4 regions of the Rhizobium aouanii genome follow, and region 2 is predicted to be linked to each of the others. Evidence: predicted binding sites of a transcription regulator. Region 2 holds the regulator's gene; each other region holds the start of a gene.
The links. The regulator PhoB, encoded in region 2, activates phosphate uptake and scavenging genes when phosphate is short. The targets are predictions, from matches to a motif close to TGTCATNNANCTGTCAT.

Region 1: V8P77_RS27580 (NAD-glutamate dehydrogenase) is a predicted target of PhoB. The motif match lies at 2,578-2,594, and genes of this name have one in related genera.
Region 3: phnF (phosphonate metabolism transcriptional regulator PhnF) is a predicted target of PhoB. The motif match lies at 2,287-2,303, and genes of this name have one in related genera.
Region 4: olsB (l-ornithine N(alpha)-acyltransferase) is a predicted target of PhoB. The motif match lies at 2,626-2,642, and genes of this name have one in related genera.

The regions. Positions count from the first base shown of each region.
Region 1 covers NZ_JBAMYD010000018.1:92,951-97,964, forward strand. Annotated here, with positions in the region: gene V8P77_RS27580 (NAD-glutamate dehydrogenase) at 1-2,371, opposite strand, end outside; gene pdxY (pyridoxal kinase PdxY) at 2,648-3,523, shown strand; gene V8P77_RS27590 (carbonic anhydrase) at 3,595-4,236, shown strand; gene V8P77_RS27595 (GGDEF domain-containing protein) at 4,333-5,014, shown strand, end outside.
Region 2 covers NZ_JBAMYD010000034.1:4,476-9,489, forward strand. Annotated here, with positions in the region: gene pstA (phosphate ABC transporter permease PstA) at 1-18, shown strand, start outside; gene pstB (phosphate ABC transporter ATP-binding protein PstB) at 34-849, shown strand; gene phoU (phosphate signaling complex protein PhoU) at 894-1,607, shown strand; gene phoB (phosphate regulon transcriptional regulator PhoB) at 1,742-2,425, shown strand; gene V8P77_RS33950 (GcrA family cell cycle regulator) at 2,729-3,262, opposite strand; gene V8P77_RS33955 (aspartate aminotransferase family protein) at 3,683-4,882, shown strand; gene argF (ornithine carbamoyltransferase) at 4,925-5,014, shown strand, end outside.
Region 3 covers NZ_JBAMYD010000011.1:124,126-129,139, reverse strand. Annotated here, with positions in the region: gene dapB (4-hydroxy-tetrahydrodipicolinate reductase) at 7-831, shown strand; gene V8P77_RS20060 (2,3-bisphosphoglycerate-dependent phosphoglycerate mutase) at 853-1,488, shown strand; gene phnF (phosphonate metabolism transcriptional regulator PhnF) at 1,528-2,265, opposite strand; gene phnG (phosphonate C-P lyase system protein PhnG) at 2,374-2,850, shown strand; gene phnH (phosphonate C-P lyase system protein PhnH) at 2,850-3,458, shown strand; gene V8P77_RS20040 (carbon-phosphorus lyase complex subunit) at 3,463-4,569, shown strand; gene V8P77_RS20035 (alpha-D-ribose 1-methylphosphonate 5-phosphate C-P-lyase PhnJ) at 4,566-5,014, shown strand, end outside.
Region 4 covers NZ_JBAMYD010000002.1:350,573-355,586, forward strand. Annotated here, with positions in the region: gene V8P77_RS05065 (NADP-dependent malic enzyme) at 1-1,550, shown strand, start outside; gene olsB (l-ornithine N(alpha)-acyltransferase) at 1,700-2,578, opposite strand; gene V8P77_RS05075 (PAS domain-containing hybrid sensor histidine kinase/response regulator) at 2,687-4,969, opposite strand.

The DNA of each region.
Region 1 (5,014 bases), on a different contig from region 2:
GCAGGTGCACGCCCTCGACTTCAACGCCGTAGACGAACATTTCGCGGAAGGGCTTCGGCTCCGGTAGCCCGTCGACCAGGTGCGGATCAAGCTTAAAGGCCAACATCGGCTTCGGCGAACCGTCCGGGTTCTTCTGGAAATAATTGGTACGCAAGGTCGCATCGACGATATTGACGTAGCGGCGCAGGATACGGTCGTCATCGAGGCTCGGCACGTCGGCAAGTTCTGCCTCGATCGCCTGGTGCAGTTCGGCAAGCTTCTTGACGCGCACCTTCTCCGAAAGCCTGGTGTCGAGCGTGTCATGGAAGAGACGGAAAATGGCGGCGGCGACATCAGGATATTTATCGAGCGTGGTTGCGATATAATCCTGCGAATAGGCGATGCCGGCCTGGCGAAGATAACGCGCATAGGCGCGCAGGACGTTGGTCTCGCGCGCCGAGAGCCCAGCCGAAAGGATCAGCCGGTTGAAGCTGTCATTGTCGATCGTGCCGGCGAAGGCGGCGACGAAAGCTTCCTCAAGGGCGGCGCCGTAACGCTGCAGATCGATGTCACCGCCGTTGCGGGTCTCGAGTTCCATGTCGTGCAACACGACGAGTTTCTTTTCTCCATCGGCGGGCACGCCGATATCGAAGGTGCGTTCACTGACGACGTTGAAGCCAAGATTCTCGAGAAGCGGCACGCGGCGCGACAGCGCCAGCTGGCCGCCGGCGTGGAAGATCTTCAAGGAAAGGATGCGGCGTTGTTCTTCCTGACGATGGTAGAACTGGATGCGCAGCGGTTCGCCGGCGGCGCAGGCACCGATATCGGCGAGGTCGGCCACGGTTTCCTCCGGCGTGAAGGAATCCTGGAAGGCTTGGTCGACCGATATCTTCGGCGCCTTGGCGCCTGCCAGCGCCTCGAAACGGTCGTCCCAGCGGGCCGTGATCTCGCGGATCACCTGCTCGAGCTTTGACTGCGGAATGCGTGGCGTCTTGCCGCCCGAGCGGCCGATGATGAAATGCACGCGCGCCACGCCGCCTTCCGGGAAAGCCGGGTAATAGGCGGAGACACGGCCGTCATAGACAGTCTTCAGATAGGTGCCGATCCGTTCGCGGACGATCGAGTCATATTCCTCGCGCGGCACGTAGACGATTACCGAGACGAAGCGGTCGAAATGGTCGATGCGCGGCAGGACGCGGACGCGCGGCCGATCGGCCAAGTCGTTGATCTGTTCGGCAAAACTTGCAAGCAGCGTCGTGTCGATCTGGAAAAGATCGTCGCGCGGATAGGATTCCAGCGTGTTGTCGAGCATGCGGCCGGAATGGCTCATCGGGTCGAAGCCGAAATGTTCCTTCACCTTCTCGATTTTGGAACGCAGCAGCGGGATTTCCGAGGCGAGCGAGGTATAGGCCGTCGAGGTGAAAAGGCCGACGATGCGCAGCTCGCCGGTGACGTTACCCTCAGCGTCGAAGCGCTTGACGCCGACATAATCCATATAGGCCCGGCGATGGACGATCGATTTCACATTCGCCTTGGTGACGATCAGGAAGTCGGGGCCGTCGAGGAAGGCGAGGATCTCAGGCGTCGTCGTCACGGCGTCCTTGCCGGTGCGCAGTACGAGAACATCGGGGTTGGAGAGGATGCCGAGGCCAGCACCCTTGTCACGCTCGACCCTGGCATCGGTCCCCTTGCCGGAATAGACATATTCGCGCATGCCGAGGAACGTGAAATTCTCATCCCGCAGCCAGGTCAGGAAAGCGACGGCTTCGTCGCGATCGGCCTTCTTCCGGCTGGCGCCATTGGCAGCAAGCTCGGCGATCACTCCGTCGATCTTGAAAAGCATCGGCTTCCAGTCGGAAACCGACAGGCGGACCTGTTCGAGCACTTTTTCGATGCGCTTGACGAGATCGGCGGCCTGGGCGGAATTGAGGGGCGCAATATGAAGCTGGATATGGCTGACGCGGTTGGCCGGATCGCTCGGGTGATCGGCGGAATATATCGCCGGCGCCTTGCCCTTTTCCATGACCAGGATGGGATGCACGGCCATGAACAGGTCACGATAGGTGCTCGTCACTTCGCCCATGACCGATTCAAACAGAAAAGGCATGTTCTGGTCGGTGACTGAAAGCACTGAGACGGCGATGCCATCAGGCGTCACATCGGCAATCGTGTCGATGCTGACGCGGTGCGCCTTGCCGTTCCAGGCGGCGAGTTCGTTTGCCGAATGTACCGCGGAGAGCGCCAGCATTTCCGGCGTATAGAGTTCGAGATCGTCATTGCTTGCCCGGCCGAAGAGAATTGCCGGATCGAGATGCGCCTCGCCTGTCGCCTTGGCGATCTTGCGCGCGCTTTCGATCTGCTTTTCCCGTTTCGGATTGTTTCTGGCAGCCATGGATCGCCTCCCTCAATGTCTGATTTTTTGCAAGCTAGCAGAAGATTCTTCGAAAAAATCTCTAAAAGAGAGGTCCGAGGGATTGTTTTGACGCTTTTTTGGCGCTGGAAACGAGAAATCGTAAGAGATTTTCCACCTTCTTCGCCAAGCGAAAGCGAAAGTCCCGTCTTCTGGTTTTTCATTCCGCCGAACATTTCCACGCCCGCATGAAGAATGGTTGACAGCGTGGCGTCAAAAAGATCATCAAACGCGGTCATCATTCGGATCTTGGATATCATGTCGGAAAATGCAGCGGGCGCAGTCATCGTCATTTCCAGCCATGTGGTGCGGGGCTCGGTCGGAAACCGGGCAGCCGTCTTTGCGCTGGAGACACTCGGTCATCCGGTCTGGGCCCTGCCGACCATCGTGCTGCCCTGGCATCCCGGCCACGGCCGCTCGACGCGGCTGACTTTTGCCGAAACGGATTTTGATGCGGCAATCGACGATCTGATCCGCGCGCCCTGGATCGGCGAAGTCAAGGCGGTGCTTTCGGGCTATTTCGGCAATGCCGCCCAAGCGCGCTCCGTCGCCCGGCTGATCGGTGCGCTGAGGCAAAACAATCCCGAGCTGCTCTATATCTGCGATCCCGTCATGGGCGACCTCGGCGGCCTTTACGTGCCGGAAGCGACCGCAGAGGCCATTCGCGACCATCTCATTCCGCTCGCCTCGCTCGCAACGCCGAACCGCTACGAGCTCGCATGGCTTTCGGGGGCAGCCCTCGAAGACAACAGCGCGATCATGGAGGCGGCGCTCGCGCTCGGACCATCGCGCATGCTCGTCACTTCGGCGGTACCGATGATGGCGGGTGGTACCGGCAATCTCTATCTTTCCGGCCGTCACGCCCTTCTTGCCGAGCATCGCGTCGTCGACAACCCGCCGAATGGTCTCGGCGACCTCATCGCCGCCGTCTTCCTGTCGCGCCTGCTTTCCGGGATCGAGGACGAAAAGGCGCTGCAGCTTGCCACCGCCAGCGTCTTCGAGGTGCTTGCGCGTGCCGTCAAGCGCGGCAGCAACGAGTTGATGCTGGCAAGCGACGCTTCCAGCCTTTCGACGCCGATGGCCATGGTGCAGATGCGCCGGCTCGTGCACCCGGCGCAGCGGCGGAAAAAATGACGCATCTGCCAATATGTTCATTTTGCGGTGCAGCAGTTGATCTTGTCTTCCGCGCGCGCTAATCCAGAAGCATGCAGCGTTTTCCAAATCCCCTTCTGGACGGCTATCGCAACTTCATGAACGGGCGTTATGCCGACGCCCGCGAGAGGTATCGGCAGCTTGCCGAAAACGGTCAGAATCCCCATACGCTTGTCATTGCCTGTTCGGATTCTCGCGCGGCACCGGAGTTGATCTTCGATGCCGGCCCGGGCGAGCTCTTCGTCATCCGCAACGTCGCCAACATGGTGCCGCCCTACGAGCCGGATGGTCATTTTCATTCGACCTCGGCTGCACTCGAATTTGCCGTGCAGGTGCTGAAGGTCTCGGATATCGTCGTGATGGGCCATGGCCGCTGCGGCGGCATCCGCTCGGCGCTCGATCCGAATGCCGAGCCATTGTCGCCCGGCGATTTCATCGGCCGCTGGATGTCGCTGGTCAGACCGGCCGCCGAGCAGATCCAGAGCAACGACGTGATGACGGCCGCCGAACGGCAGACGGCGCTGGAGCGGGTCTCCATCCGCAATTCGATCAACAATCTCAGAAGCTTTCCCGACATCAAGGCGCTCGAGGAGGCGGGAAAGATTCATCTCCACGGTGCCTGGTTCGACATTTCGACCGGTGAACTCTGGGTCATGGACGCCGAGACACGCGACTTCATTCGTCCCGAAATCTAGGGACATGCCAGTTTATCAGTTTTTTAAGGATTGTTGTTAAGCTAGCCGTCAATTGGTCGCGCACAACCGACGTTTTGATCACCGTGGCGATTGGCGATGAAATTCGAAACCATCAAAAGGGTTATCCTGGCCGCCATCATGCTGCCCTTCGTCTTCATGCTCATTGAAGGCGTCGTCGTCATACGTTCTTCGGTCAATCAATACTGGGACCTCGAAAAGGACCGGCAGTTCGCCGATGTGCTTGCCCGTGGCGGGTCGATCGCCGCCACGGAGATTCTGACTGAGATTGGCGCCACCCGCCGCTACCTCGCAGATCCGAGCAGCAGGACTGCCATCGACATGCAGCAAAGCCGGGTGACGCTCGATCGCGAACGCCACGCTTTTTATGCCAGCCTGCCCTCCCGCGATGCGCTCGACGAGGGGCTCGTCGGCGAATTATCGATTCTCAGCCTTGCCTACAGCCGCATCGTCGCGGCGCGCAGCGCCGTCGACCAAGGGCGTTATACCGGCAGCGATCCCGGTTCCATCTACTGGTATGCGGCTCTCAAGCAGCTTGCCGTCGTCGATGCGCTTTCGCCGCTGATCAGCGATCCGGTGCTGCTTGAGAAATCCAACGAGCTGATGGGTATCCTGCTGACCTATTACGGCGAAAGGCTGATCACCGGGATCGGCACCCGTTATCTCAACCAAGGGGCTTCCGCCAGATTGCCGGTGGAGCTTTTCGTACAGGGCAAGGTCATGCTCGGCGAGGGCATGGATCACATGGTTTTCCATTCCT
Region 2 (5,014 bases):
TTCGAGCGCCGCTGGTAAACGGAGTTAAACATCATGAACATGTTGACGGAAGCTGCAGTTGAAAAGGCGCTGGATCGCAAGATGAGCAACGTCCCCTATAAGATGATCGGAAAGGATGTCTCGGTTTACTACGGCGAAAAGCGCGCGCTTTTCGATGTGAACCTGAACGTCCGCGAAAACACCGTAACCGCCCTGATCGGCCCGTCCGGCTGCGGCAAGTCGACCTTCCTGCGGTGCCTCAACCGTATGAACGATACGATCGACGGCTGCCGCGTCACCGGCAAGATCACGCTTGATACCGACGATGTCTATGATCCCGATATCGACGTCGTCGAACTTCGCGCCCGCGTCGGCATGGTCTTCCAGAAGCCGAACCCGTTCCCGAAGACGATCTATGAAAACGTCTCCTACGGCCCGCGCATCCATGGCCTTGCCAAGTCGAAGGCCGATCTCGACCAGATCGTCGAAACCAGCCTGCAGCGCGCCGGCCTCTGGAACGAGGTCAAGGACCGCGTGCACGAATCCGGCACCGGCCTGTCGGGCGGCCAGCAGCAGCGCCTCTGCATTGCGCGTGCCGTCGCCGTCAGCCCTGAAGTCATCCTGATGGACGAGCCCTGCTCGGCGCTCGACCCGATCGCCACCGCCAAGGTCGAGGAACTGATCCACGAGCTGCGCGAGAACTACACGATCGTCATCGTCACCCACTCCATGCAGCAGGCCGCGCGTGTCTCGCAGCGCACCGCCATGTTCCACCTCGGCAATCTCGTCGAGGAGAACGACACCGACAAGATGTTCACCAATCCCGACGATCCGCGCACTCAGGACTACATCATGGGTCGCTTCGGTTGATTTTGGCGACACCAAGCCTTCCCGTTATTCGAGGATAAAGCCCCATGGCATCGACACATATTTTTTCTGCCTATGATGATGATCTGAAGTTCTTGTCCAGGCGGATTTCCGAAATGGGCGGCCTGGCCGAACAGATGGTCAGTGAATCCGTCCGGGCGCTCGTCAACGGCGATACCGCATTGGCGCAGAAGGTCATCTCGGACGATGTGATCCTCGATCACGCCGAACGCGAAATCGGCGACAAGGCGATCGTCACGATCGCCCGCCGTCAGCCGATGGCCTCGGATCTGCGTGAAATCATGGGTTCGATCCGCATCGCCGCCGATCTCGAACGCGTCGGCGACCTCGGCAAGAACACCGCCAAGCGCGTCATCGCCGTCCAAAGCACCGGCGTCCCCCGCAAGCTCGCCCGCGGCCTCGAGCATCTGTCCGAGCTGGCGCTCGTCCAGCTCAAGGAAGTGCTCGATGTCTACACCAATCGTTCAGCCGACAAGGCGAATGCGATCCGTGAACGCGACAACGAGATCGACGCGATGTACACCTCGCTGTTCCGCGAACTCCTGACCTATATGATGGAGGATCCGCGCAACATCACCAGCTGCACGCATCTTCTCTTCTGCGCCAAGAATATAGAGCGCATCGGCGACCATGCGACCAACATCGCCGAGACGATCTTTTACATGACGACAGGCGCACAGCCGGAAGGCGATCGTCCGAAGGATGACAGCGCCAACACCGTCGGCGCGGTCACGGAATAACCGCCCGCACAATTAGTTGCGTGCGCGCCCGTCCGGGGCGCGCAAAGAGGTCGCAGCCAATTTCTGAATCTGCGCAGGATGAATTGCTTAAATCACCCCTGATTTAAGGATGATGCGCGAGGAGACCGACACGCATGATCCCGAGAGTTGCAGTTGTTGAAGACGAGGAAGCCCTCAGCGTGCTTCTTCGCTACAATCTCGAAGCGGAAGGCTTCGAGGTCGATACCATCCTTCGTGGCGACGAAGCCGAAATGAGGCTTCAAGAGCGCACGCCCGATCTTCTCATCCTCGATTGGATGCTGCCGGGCGTCTCCGGCATCGAGCTCTGCCGGCGCCTGCGCATGCGGCCGGAAACCGAGCGCCTGCCGATCATCATGCTGACGGCGCGCGGCGAGGAGAGCGAACGCGTCCGCGGATTGTCGACGGGTGCCGACGATTATGTCGTCAAGCCCTTCTCGACCCCCGAACTCGTTGCCCGCGTCAAGGCGATGCTGCGCCGCGCCCGTCCCGAGGTGCTGTCCACGGTGCTGAAATGCGGCGATATCGAGCTCGACCGCGAAACCCATCGCGTCCATCGCAAGAGCCGCGAAGTCCGCCTCGGCCCCACCGAATTCCGCCTGCTGGAATTCCTGATGTCGTCGCCGGGCCGGGTCTTCTCCCGCTCGCAGCTTCTGGACGGCGTCTGGGGCCACGACATCTATGTCGACGAGCGCACCGTCGACGTCCATGTCGGCCGCCTGCGCAAGGCGCTGAATTTTTCCAACATGCAGGACGTCATCCGCACCGTCCGCGGCGCCGGTTACTCGATGGAAGCCTGAGGGCTTTCGTTCTGGTTGCTGACAAAGCCGGCTGACGCCTCTTTCGTCATGCTCGGGCTTATCCCGCTACTGTCCGGTTCGCGGCGATGGACTGCCCCTCATCCGGCTGCCGCCACCTTCTCCCCGCTTGCGGGGCGAAGGGGATATGCCGCGACCTCTCCGTTCCCCACAACCTCTTGCAGGGCACGTCCCCTCGCCCCGTTTACGGGGAGAGGGTTAGGGTGAGGGGCAGCCATCCCATCCGCGCATGAAAAAACGGGCCAATCGGCCCGTTTTCTGCATTCTAACGATGGTTGCCCGCGTTCAGCTCGCCCGCGCTGCCGCCCTGCGGCGTTCGTTGACCGGCTGGTAGGCAAGCTTTTGGTGATAGCCGCAATAAGGCGAATTGTCTGGGGACTCGCAGCCGCAGAAGTGGAAGTCATCCTTCAGCGGATCGCCGACCGGCCACTTGCAGGTACGCTCGGTCAGTTCCGTCAGGCCGAGGCGACGCGAAATCGGCACCACCACATTGCCTCGCGGCACGTATTCCATTTCCTCGATCGTTTCGATCTCGATCTCTTCCTTCAGCATCGTCGCGCCCTGCTGGCGGGTAACGGTGCGGGTCGTGATGCGAGAGGCATAGTTCGGCGCGCGCGGCGCCGATGTGTTGCGCTTCGGCGTTCGCGCCGCGGTATTGGTGCCGCCGGCCTTGGCGCGGCCGGGAAGGCACAGCCGGTGCACTTTGCCGATGACCGCGTTTCTGCTGACGCCACCAAGCTGTGCCGCGATCTGGCTGGCGCTCAGTCCTTCGGCCCAAAGCTTCTTGAGTTTCTCGACCCGCTCGTCTGTCCAGTTCATGCCCTGTCTCCACCTTTTGCGTTGGTGATGGCAGAATCCCTCACCGTTGTCCCGGGAGCTCCGAAACAAGAAACGCTTGATCAATTTTGGTGACTAGTTCCGCCGCATGCAGTCTAGTAATTGATCTTTAACCTAGTGTGAGGCTGACTCCGTGACAAGAGTCGCATGAATCCGGATGAATCGAATTCGTAGTTTTCCCCAACTTGCTGCCCCTGCGTGTCATTTCTGCAATAATGCCTGTTGAAGACTGAAAATGCCGCTGTACACCTGTGCTGCATACGCTAAGGGCGCCGTTTTGTTGACATTGCAGCGCGAAAGGGAAATAGTGCCACTCGCCGCCGCAAGGCGGCATTTTTAATTTTTCGGGCCTGGTTTCCTTAGCCGGAGTCATTGCCCGCCAACTTTGATGGAGATCGCGCCATGGCTGAAGCCGCGCCGCTTTATGACACCTATTCTCGTGCCCCGCTGCGGTTCGAGCGAGGCGAGGGCGTGTGGCTGATCACCGAAAGCGGCGAGCGATATCTCGATTTTGGCGCCGGCGTCGCCGTCACCTCCGTCGGCCACAGCAATCCGCATGTTGTGGGCGCACTGAAGGAGCAGGCCGACAAGGTCTGGCACCTGTCGAACATCTATGAGATCCCCGGCCAGGAGCGCCTGGCAAAACGGCTGACGGATGCCACCTTCGCCGACAAGGTGTTCTTCACCAATTCAGGCGCCGAGGCGCTCGAATGCGCGATCAAGACGGCGCGCCGCTATCAGTTTTCCAAGGGCCATCCCGAGCGCTTTCATATCATCACCTTCGAAGGCGCCTTCCATGGGCGGACGCTGGCGACGATCGCCGCCGGCGGCCAGGAAAAATATCTCGAAGGCTTCGGCCCCAAGGCGCCGGGTTTCGATCAGGTGGCTTTCGGCGATATCGAAGCGGTCCGCGCCGCGATCACCGAGGCCACGGCCGCCATCCTCATCGAGCCGGTGCAGGGCGAGGGCGGTGTCCGTCCTGCCACCACCGAGTTCATGAAGGCGCTTCGCCAGCTCTGCGACGACAACGGTCTGCTGTTGATCCTAGACGAGGTCCAGACCGGCGTCGGCCGCACCGGCAAGCTCTTCGCCCATGAATGGTCGGGCATCACCCCCGACATCATGGCTGTCGCCAAGGGCATCGGCGGCGGGTTCCCGCTCGGCGCCTGCCTTGCCACCGCCGAAGCCGCCTCCGGCATGAAGGCTGGCACGCATGGCTCGACCTATGGCGGCAATCCGCTTGCCATGGCCGTCGGCAGCGCCGTGCTCGACATCATCCTTGCCGATGGCTTCCTCCAGCAGGTGCGCGACGTAGCACTTGTCTTCCGCCAGGGCCTCGCCTCGCTGAAGGATCGTTATCCCGATGTGATCGAAGATGTGCGCGGCGAGGGGCTGTTGCTCGGCATCAAGGCTGCCGTTCCCTCAGCCGAACTGCTGCAGGCGATCCGCGCCGCCCATCTGCTCGGCGTGCCCGCCGGCGACAACGTCATCCGCCTTCTTCCGCCGCTCGTGGTCACCGCCGAGGAAGCCCGCGAGGGCCTTGCCCGCGTCGAGCGCGCCGCCGAGAGCATCCGCGCTTCCAAGGTCAAGAAGACGGCTTGAAGAGATTGCCGCCTTCGGGCGCAGCACAGGTAAGAAGACGATATGAGCCCTAAACATTTCCTCGATCTCTCGGCGGTCACGTCAGCCGATCTCAGAACCATCATGAACGATGCGCTCGCCCGCAAACAGGCC
Region 3 (5,014 bases), on a different contig from region 2:
ACTGACATGAGCGATGCTGCGATGAAACTGGCGGTGGTTGGCGCAGCAGGACGCATGGGGCAGACGCTGATCCGGCTCATCCATTCCATCGAGGGCGTGAGCCTGCATGCCGCCGTGGAGCGCGCCGGCTCGCCCTTCGTCGGCAAGGATGCCGGCGAGATCGCCGGCCTCGGCCCGACCGGCGTCATCATCGGCGACGATCCGCTCAACGCCTTTCTGGATGCCGAAGGCGTGCTCGACTTCACCTCGCCTGCCGCAACGGTGGAATTTTCAGGCCTCGCCGCGCAGGCCCGCATCGTCCATGTCGTCGGCACGACCGGCTGTTCGGACGACGACAATGCCAGGATCGCCGCGGCGGCCCGCCATGCGCGCGTCGTCAAGTCAGGCAATATGAGCCTCGGGGTCAATCTGCTCGGCGTGCTCGCGGAGCAGGCAGCGCGTGCGCTCGATCCTGATGACTGGGATATCGAGATCCTGGAAATGCACCACAAGCACAAGGTAGATGCGCCGTCCGGCACCGCCCTTCTCCTCGGCGAGGCAGCGGCAAAAGGGCGCGGCATCGATCTTGCTTCGAAGTCGGTCCGGGTGCGCGACGGCCATACCGGCGCCCGCGAGGCGGGTACGATCGGCTTTGCGACACTGCGCGGTGGCTCCGTCATCGGCGAGCATTCCGTGCTTTTTGCCGGCGAAGGCGAAATCGTCACCTTGTCGCACAGTGCGGCCGACCGCTCGATCTTCGCCCGCGGCGCCATCAAGGCGGCCCTCTGGGCGCGCGACAAGAAGCCGGGTCTCTATTCCATGCTCGACGTGCTCGGGCTTTCTTCCCCATAACGATACTACGGAGGCATATTCATGAGCGGTACCCTCGTCCTCGTTCGCCACGGCCAGAGTGACTGGAACCTGAAGAATCTCTTCACCGGCTGGAAGGATCCCGATCTGACGGAGCTCGGCGTTCAGGAAGCCAATGCCGGTGGTGCCGCACTTGCGGAATACGGGATCAAATTCGACGTCGCCTACACCTCGGTGCTGGTGCGTGCGCAGCACACGCTGAAGCTGATCCTCGACAAGGTCGGCCAGCCCGATCTCCTGACGATTCGCGATCAGGCGCTGAACGAGCGCGACTACGGCGACCTCTCCGGCCTCAACAAGGACGATGCGCGCGCCAAATGGGGCGAGGAACAGGTGCATATCTGGCGCCGTTCCTATGACGTGCCGCCGCCCGGCGGTGAAAGCCTGCGCGACACCGGCGCCCGCGTCTGGCCCTACTACCTCACCGAAATCCTGCCGCGTGTGCTCAGGGGCGAAAAGGTGCTGGTTGCCGCACACGGCAATTCGCTGCGTTCGCTTGTCATGGTGCTCGACAAGCTGAACAAAGAAGGTGTGCTCGCCCTCAACCTCGCGACCGGCGTGCCGATGGTCTACAAGCTGAAGGCGGATTCTACCGTCGCTTCCAAGGAAGTGCTCGGCGATATGTCGGGCGCGCATTGATGTCAGCTGATCTTTCCCCGCTTCGGCGGGGAAAGGCGCTCAGTTCTCGATGGTGAACTGCACCCGGTCGGCCGCGAAGCGGCTGATCGAATATTGCACCGGCACACCCTCAAGATCGGTATTCATCGCCTTGGCGATCAGAAGGATCGCGCCGGGGGTGAGTTCCAAATCTGCCATATCGGCTGCACTCGCATGAGCGGCCGTCACCTCGGTCGTGGCGCGCACATAGTCCGGCAGGCCGAGTTCGGCGAAAGCCTTGGTGATCGATTCGCGCTTGCGATAGGCCTCGCCGATGCCGGCGAAACGTTCGGCGGGAAACCAGCTCGTCGCCCTTGAAACCGGCCGCTTGTCGGCCTCGCGCAACGTTTCCAGGCGGATCACCTGTGCTCTTGGCTTCAAGCCCAGCCAGCGGGCAATCTCGGTGCTCGCCTCTTCCTTGGCTTCATCGAGCAGAAGGCCGCGCATCTCGCGCGCCTGGTCGCCGATGCCGGCAGTGAAGCGCGTGCGCCTGGTGATCGGGAAATTCAGCCGCTCCTTGCGCTCGATCAGCGTGCCGCGACCTTGTACCGCACGGACGATGCCTTCCTGCGCCAGCGCCGCCAGCGCGCTGCGCACCGTATGCCGGTTGACGCCGAATTGCAGCGCCAACATGGTTTCCGGCGGCACCATTCCCGTTTCATCATAGGCTCCGGTGCTGATCGCTTCGCGAATCCGGTCGGCAATCTGGCGCCAGAGCGCCACGCCGGTCTGCCTTTGCACCTGCTTCAATCCCGCCATTCCGCCCCTGCTTGCTCACGATGTCACACGCTTGTCACGACATCGATTTAGAGCTAAGTGTATCTTGTATGGTTGTCTATATCAATAGACATTTTAAGGGAAGCGGTGATGATATCAGCGGACAGGACAGACGCTGCGTCACAGACGGCATCCGGGCGCAAACGCGCCGCCGATCTGCTGGCGCGGGCGGAACGCAGCGAACTCCAGGCGGTCTTCGATGCATTGCCGGAAGAGCCTGTTGCCCATCCGGTGCGTGGACCGGAAACCGGGCTGGTGATGGTTCGCGGACGCATCGGCGGCGGCGGCGCTCCTTTCAATCTGGGCGAAGTGACCGTGACGCGGGCCACGGTCCGGCTCGACTCCGGCTCGGTCGGCCATGCGCAGGCGCTCGGCACCGACCGCGAGAAGGCCAGGCTTGCGGCGATCTTCGACGCGCTCTGGCAGGAGGATGCGACGAAGGACTTCGTCGAACAGGCACTGCTTTTGCCGATCACTGAGCGGATCGCCGATGCCGAACGCCGCAAGGCGGACGAGACGGCCGCAACCCGCGTCGATTTCTTCACCATGGTGCGGGGAGACAACTGATGGGCCTGAAGACAGAAGCTCTGACCGGCGGCTTTGCCGAGCCGGTCTTCCATGCCCAAAGCGTCTTTAAGATGCTGATGGACGGCATGGCGCGCCCCGGCACGATCCAGACCGTCCAGCCCGACGTCGCTCCGCCGGCGCCGCTCGGCATCGCCGCCGGCACGATCGCGCTGACGCTTTGCGACCACGACACGCCCGTCTGGCTTTCCCAGGGACTGGCGAAATCCGCCGTGCCGGAGTGGCTCGGCTTCCACACCGGCGCGCCGCTGACGACCGAAAAGGCCGAGGCGCGCTTTGCCTTCACCGAGGCCGGCACCGCACTTTCCTCCTTCGGCCTCTTTGCGTCAGGCACGCAGGAATATCCAGACCGCTCTACGACCCTCATCATCGAGCTCGCCGAACTCGAGGGCGGCCGCAGGCTGGCGCTGATGGGTCCGGGCATCCAGAGTGTAACGGAGATGGCGCCTATCGGCCTGCCGGAGACTTTCCTGCGGCTCTGGACCGAGAACTGTGCGCTCTTTCCGCGCGGCGTCGACATCGTACTGACATCGGCCAAGCGCTTCCTCTGCCTGCCGCGCACCACCAAGATCACAGCAACGGAGATCTGAGCTCATGTATGTTGCCGTCAAGGGTGGCGAGACCGCCATCGCCAATGCCCACCGCCTGCTCGCCGACCGCCGCCGCGGCGACCGTTCGCTGCCGGCGATCGGCATTGACCAGATCGTGGCGCAGCTGGCGCTCGCCGTCGATCGCGTCATGGCCGAGGCTTCGCTTTTCGACCGCAGGCTCGCAGCCCTTGCCATCCGCCAATCGCGGGGCGACATGATCGAGGCGATCTTCCTGCTGCGCGCCTACCGCCCGACACTGCCGCGTTTCGGCTATTCGAAGCCGCTCGACACGGCTGATATGACGATCGAACGCCGCATCTCGGCGACCTACAAGGATCTGCCGGGCGGGCAGCTTCTTGGGCCCACCTTCGACTATACCCACCGCCTGCTCGATCCCTCGCTGCTTTCGGACGAGGCGGTCGAGACCCCCGCCCAGCGCGCCGCCGAGACCGGTCGCGTCATGCGCGTCTCCGAGATCCTCGGCGAAGAGGGCCTGATCGAGGCCGACGGCGACATGCCGGAAGATCACGAAATCGGCGACCTGACCCGAGAGCCGATGGAATTCCCGATGACACGGGATCTCCGCCTGCAGGCGCTTGCCCGCGGCGACGAGGGCTTCCTGCTGGCGCTCGGTTATTCCACCCAGCGCGGCTACGGCCGCAATCACCCCTTCACCGGTGAAATCCGCATCGGCGACGTCGAGGTGGAATTCGACGTGCCGGAACTCGGTTTCGCCGTCTCGCTCGGCACGATCCAGATCACCGAATGCCAGATGGTCAACCAGTTCAAGGGTTCGGCCAAGGCGCCGCCGCAATTTACCCGCGGCTACGGCCTGGTCTTCGGCCAGAGCGAGCGCAAGGCGATGGCGATGTCACTGGTCGACCGGGCGCTTCGCGCCGAAGAACTCGGCGAGGATATCACCGCACCGGCACAGGACGAGGAATTCGTCATCTCGCACTCCGACAACGTCCAGGCGACGGGCTTCGTCGAGCACCTGAAACTTCCGCATTATGTGGACTTCCAGGCGGAACTCGATCTCGTCCGCCGCATGCGCCGCGAATTCGACGCCGCCCGCAACGGTGGCGAAGACATGAAGGAAGCCGCCGAATGACCGATCTGGCCAGCTACAACTTCGCCTATCTCGACGAACAGACCAAGCGGATGATCCGCCGCGCCATCCTGAAGGCGATCGCTATTCCGGGTTACCAGGTGCCCTTCGCCTCGCGCGAAATGCCGATGCCCTACGGCTGGGGCACCGGCGGCGTGCAGGTGACGGCCTCGATCATCGGACCTGACGACGTGCTGAAGGTCATCGACCAGGGCGCCGACGACACGACCAACGCCGTTTCGATCCGCGCCTTCTTCCAGAAGGTCGCCAATGTCGCGGTGACGACGCATACCAAGGATGCGACGATCATCCAGACGCGCCACCGCATTCCCGAGGAAAAGCTCGGGGTCGGGCAGGTGCTCGTCTACCAGGTGCCGATCCCCGAGCCGCTGCGTTTCCTCGAGCCGCGCGAGACCGAGACCCGCAAGATGCATGCGCTCGAAGAATA
Region 4 (5,014 bases), on a different contig from region 2:
AGTGGAAATCGGCGCATGCGGCAAAGACCGACACGCGCACGCTGGAAGAGGCGATGAAAGGCGCAGACGTCGTTTTCGGCCTGTCGCAGAAGGGCGCGTTTTCGGCCAAGATGATCCGCTCGATGGCGGAGCGGCCGATCATCTTCGCCATGGCCAATCCCGATCCCGAGATCACCCCGGAAGAGGTGGCGCGCATCCGCGACGACGCCATCATGGCGACCGGCCGTTCGGACTATCCGAACCAGGTCAACAACGTCCTCGGCTTTCCCTATATCTTCCGTGGCGCTCTCGATGTCCGCGCCTCCACCATCAACGACGCGATGAAGATCGCTGCCGTCAATGCGTTGGCAAACCTAGCCCGCGAGGACGTTCCCGATGACGTCGTTGCCGCCTACCAGGGCAACCGGCCGCGTTTCGGGTCGCAATACATCATCCCCGTTCCCTTCGATCCCAGGCTGATCTCGGCGATCCCGGTGGCAGTCGCGCAAGCTGCGATCGAAAGCGGCGTCGCCCGCAAGGTCATCACCGACATGGCCGGTTATGCCCGCGAGCTTTCGGCTCGCCGCGATCCGATCGCCTCGACGCTCGCCAGCCTTTACGAGCGCGTCCGCCGCCGTCCGAAGCGGATCGTCTTTGCCGAGGCCGAGGAAGAACAGGTCCTGCGTGCGGCGATGTCCTACGCCAACCAGCAGCTCGGCACCGCCATCCTGCTCGGCCGCGAGGACCTGATCCGGGCGACGGCGGAACGCGCCGGCATCGATCTCAACCGGCCGGGCCTCGAAATCGTCAATGCGCGGCTTTCGACCCGGGTCGAGGCCTATATCGACTATCTCTATGCCCGGCTGCAGCGGCACGGTTACCTTCACCGCGACGCCCAGCGGCTGATCCATAACGACCGCAACCACTTCGCCGCCACCATGGTGGCGCTCGGCGATGCCGACGGCATGGTGACGGGCATCACCCGAAACTATTCGACGGCGCTCGAAGACGTGCGCCGCTGCATCGATGAGAAGCCCGGCCACCGCGTTATCGGCGTATCGCTGGCGCTCTGCCGCGGCCGCACGGTCTTCGTTGCCGATACCGCGGTGCACGACATGCCGACGGCCGAGGAGCTTGCCGATATCGCCGAAGAGGCCGCCGGTCTGGCGCGGCGCATGGGTTATCCGCCGCGGGTCGCCATGCTGGCCTATTCCACCTTCGGCCATCCCTCGGGCGAACGCTCCGAGCGGGTGCGCGAGGCGGTGAAGATCCTCGACAAGCGCCGCGTCGATTTCGAATATGACGGCGAGATGGCGGCCGATGTCGCTCTGAACCGCAAGGTGATGGAGCAATATCCCTTCTGCCGCCTTTCCGGGCCGGCCAACGTGCTCGTCATGCCGGCCTTCCACTCGGCCTCGATCTCGACCAAGATGCTGCAGGAACTCGGCGGCTCCACGGTGATCGGCCCGATCCTCGTCGGTCTCGACAAACCGGTGCAGATCACCTCGATGGGCGCCAAGGACAGCGACATCGTCAACATGGCGGCGATCGCCGCCTACGGGGCGGGTTAGTAGTCTTCCGCGCCTATAACAGAGATATGTGCTCGGCTAGCAGCGCCTCCGCCGGGCACATATTTTTCGGTGATTGAGACATGCACGGGAGTTCAATTCGCTGGGGGACCTCAAGACCGACCCCTCAACGCTGCTTCGTCTGAATTACCCTAGCTCGCAAAGCGGCCGGCGTCGGCGCCGTAATAATTCAGATAACGGTCCGAAATGCTGGAGATCGGCAGCACGATCAGCACGTCGGTCGTGTTGAAGGCATGATCGACGACCGCATGGGAGCCGACCATCGCACCGAGGCGCAGATAGCCCTTGATCAGCGGCGGCAGGGCCATCAGCGCCCGCTTCGGGTTGATGGCCTCGACCGGCATCAGGTCCATGTTGCGGGCCAGATGCGGCAAGGCGCCGACGGCCCATTCGTTCTTCGCCAGCACATTGTGGTAGAGGAAGGACAGCGCCAGCGCGTGGCTTTCGAGATAGACGCCGGGGAAAGAGGCACAGCCGAACATGGCGCTGACGCCGTGCTTCAGCGCGTAGGCCCAGTTGCCCTGCCACAGGAGCTCGACGGTGCGCTTGGTGCGGTATTCCGGCAGCACGCAGGAGCGGCCGAGCTCCATGAAGCGCTTGTCCGGATGTTTGGCGATAAGGCCCTCGATTTCGAATTCGGAAGCCGAGTAAAAACCGCCATTGGCGATAGCGACATCCTGACGCAGCAGACGGTAGGTGCCGACGATCTGGTCTTCCGGGTCGCCCTCGATCGAGCGGTCGAGAACGAGAAGATGATCGCAGACGGCGTCATAGGCGTCGACATCGCGCTGGCGGCGCATGGCGTCCAACGGCAGCTGCGCCTTCATTTCGTCGACGAAGACGCGGTAGCGCACGGCCTGGGCGGCATCGATCTCGCGTGCCGTGCGGGCAAGGCGGGTCTCCAGATTGCCGATGCGGCCGAGGATATCGCCGTCCTTCTGTACAGCAGCCGTCGAGGGCCGCGCAGCCTCGGCGGTGGTGTCACGATTCAGGATGTCGATGGCGGACATAACGATTCTCCCGTTACCGGCTTATCGACGCCATAAAACACTTCTCTACGACAGGAAAGTGACATTTTGAGTTTCCACGCGCAAGAAGCGTGCCGGTTTCTGAGGCGCTCACCGCGCCTCTGCCCGGCGGGCGGAAAGGGCGGCGACCGCCTGAACTTCAGTCAGCAGCCGCACCGGATCGACCGGCTTTATCATGACGCGGTTGGCGCCGTTGAGCAAGACTTGGCGGCGTGATTCGTCGCTCTTGTCTGCAGTCAGCACGATCACCGGCATCGGGGCGAGATCGAGCCGCCGCTCGTGGCCACGCAGGCGTCCCAGCATGTCGATGCCGTTGCCACCCGGCATCGAGAGATCGCTGATGATGATATCGGGCCGGGCATTCGCCTCGCAGAGTGCATAGTCGAGCAGTGTCTCGAAATCTTCGACATGGCGCACCTTGTGCCCGCCCTTTTCCAGAACGACACGCACCAGCATGGCATTGATCGGATCGTCTTCGCCGAGCAGGATGCTGAGCCCGCCGGCGGCAACCAGCGTCTCAGCCACCGAGAGGCCGAAGCCCGGCTGGTTATCGTTCAGCGCGTCGCGTTTCTCCATGCCGCGCATACGCCCGCGCAGCACGTCGATCAGCGACTGTTCGCGCAGCGGCCGGATCAGCCAGGCATCGAAGAGGTCAAGCGGATGGGCGCTGCGCTCTTCCGGATTGACGAGCAGGACCTTGCGCAGGCCAAGTGCGGCGATTTCGGCGCGATCGGCAAGATGGGCGGAAAATTCCGCCGACATGCGGTGGTCGATGATGATGTCGGTCGGCCGCCGTCCGCCCTTTGCCAGTTCGAGCAGCGTTGCCCGCGCCGTCTCGCCGTCGCCGACGAGATGGCAGAGACCGCCGAGCGCTGTGATCGTTTCGGCGATGGCAGTGCGCGCCGCACCTGCCGGCGCCAGCAGTACGACACTGTTGCCGGCAAGCAGCGTGTTTCGCCGGTCGGGGCGCTCGCTGCCGATATCGACAGGGAAGCGGATGGTGAATTCGCTGCCTCTGCCCATTTCGCTGGCAACCGTCAGCGCGCCATTGAATTCGCGCATGATGCGGGCGGAGATGGCAAGGCCGAGCCCGGTGCCGCTGCTCTTGTCGGCAACGCTCCCGCCCTGCTCGAACTCGCCGAAGACGCGCGCCTGCTCCTCCGCCGTCATGCCGGGGCCGCTGTCGGTCACGGTGATCGACAGGTCGTCGCCGTCGAGCGACACGCGGATAAAAACGCCGCCGACCTGGGTGAACTTCACGGCGTTGCCGATAACGTTGAACAGAACCTGGCGCAGCCGCGCCGGGTCGAAGCTCATATTTTCGGGCACGTCGGATGACACGGTGGCGCCGATCTCGATCCCCTTCTCATGCGCCCGGTGGGCGAGCATCTCGACGACGCTTTCCAGGAGTTTGCGCAGCGATTCCGAGCGCGGGTGCAGCGCGAAGCGGCCGACCTCGATGGTGGAGAAATCGAGCAGATCCTCGACGAGCTGCGTCAATGCATGGCCGGACTGGCGGATATTCGCGAGATAGTTCTGCTGCTCCTGCGTCAGCCGCGTCTCGGCGATCAGATGCGTCATGCCGAGGATGCCGGAAAGTGGTGTGCGCACCTCGTGGCTGACGGTGGCAAGCAGCCTCGATTTGGCGGCGCTGTTATATTCGGCCTTCTGACGGGCCTCCTCGCGGCCCTGCGCAATCAGCCGCTCGTCGGTCACGTCGCGGGCAACGCTCTGCAGCAGCAGGCGGCCGTTCGCCGGGTCGCGGGTGACGACATCGCGCCAAAGGAAGATGCGCTGGCCCTCCGGCGTCGAAATCTCGACATCGTAGCAATGCGGTACCGGGCCGGGGCGGAAGGCAATCCCGATCTCCTCGCAGGTGCGTCCTTCCGGACGCAGCCGTCCGGTCAGGCGGCGAAAGGTATCGTTGGCGGAGATGATGCGCCGGTCCATGGTGCGGCTGACCGTGATGTCGCCGAGCACGTCGTGCACGTCGGCGAACAGCTTTACGCCGGCGTTCCAATCCGGCATGGGTTGACCGGGGCGCTGCCCGACCCTGCGCGAGCGAACCATCAACAGGGCATAGCTGGCGATGACGGCCAGGCCAAGGATGACGAGACCACCCGAAAGCAGCAGCGGATCGCCGGCGTGGGCAAGCAGCATCAGGATCGTTGCGGCAAGAAGGCCGGCGCCGCCAAGCCAGTAGAACAGCAGGCGCCGTGTCGGTGCAGGCCCGCCCTGGCGGTCATCGGCGCCCCGGGGTGCGGCTGCGTTCGGCCGTGGGGAAAAGACCTCCATCCGCTTCTCAAGCGGCTTGGCGGCGGGTCCACCGAAGGCGGCGGACAATCTTTCCTGCAACTGTCCCAGGTTCTGCATGCTATCTGGCTAACATGAGGCCCGTTCCGAATGCCTTCAGGATTT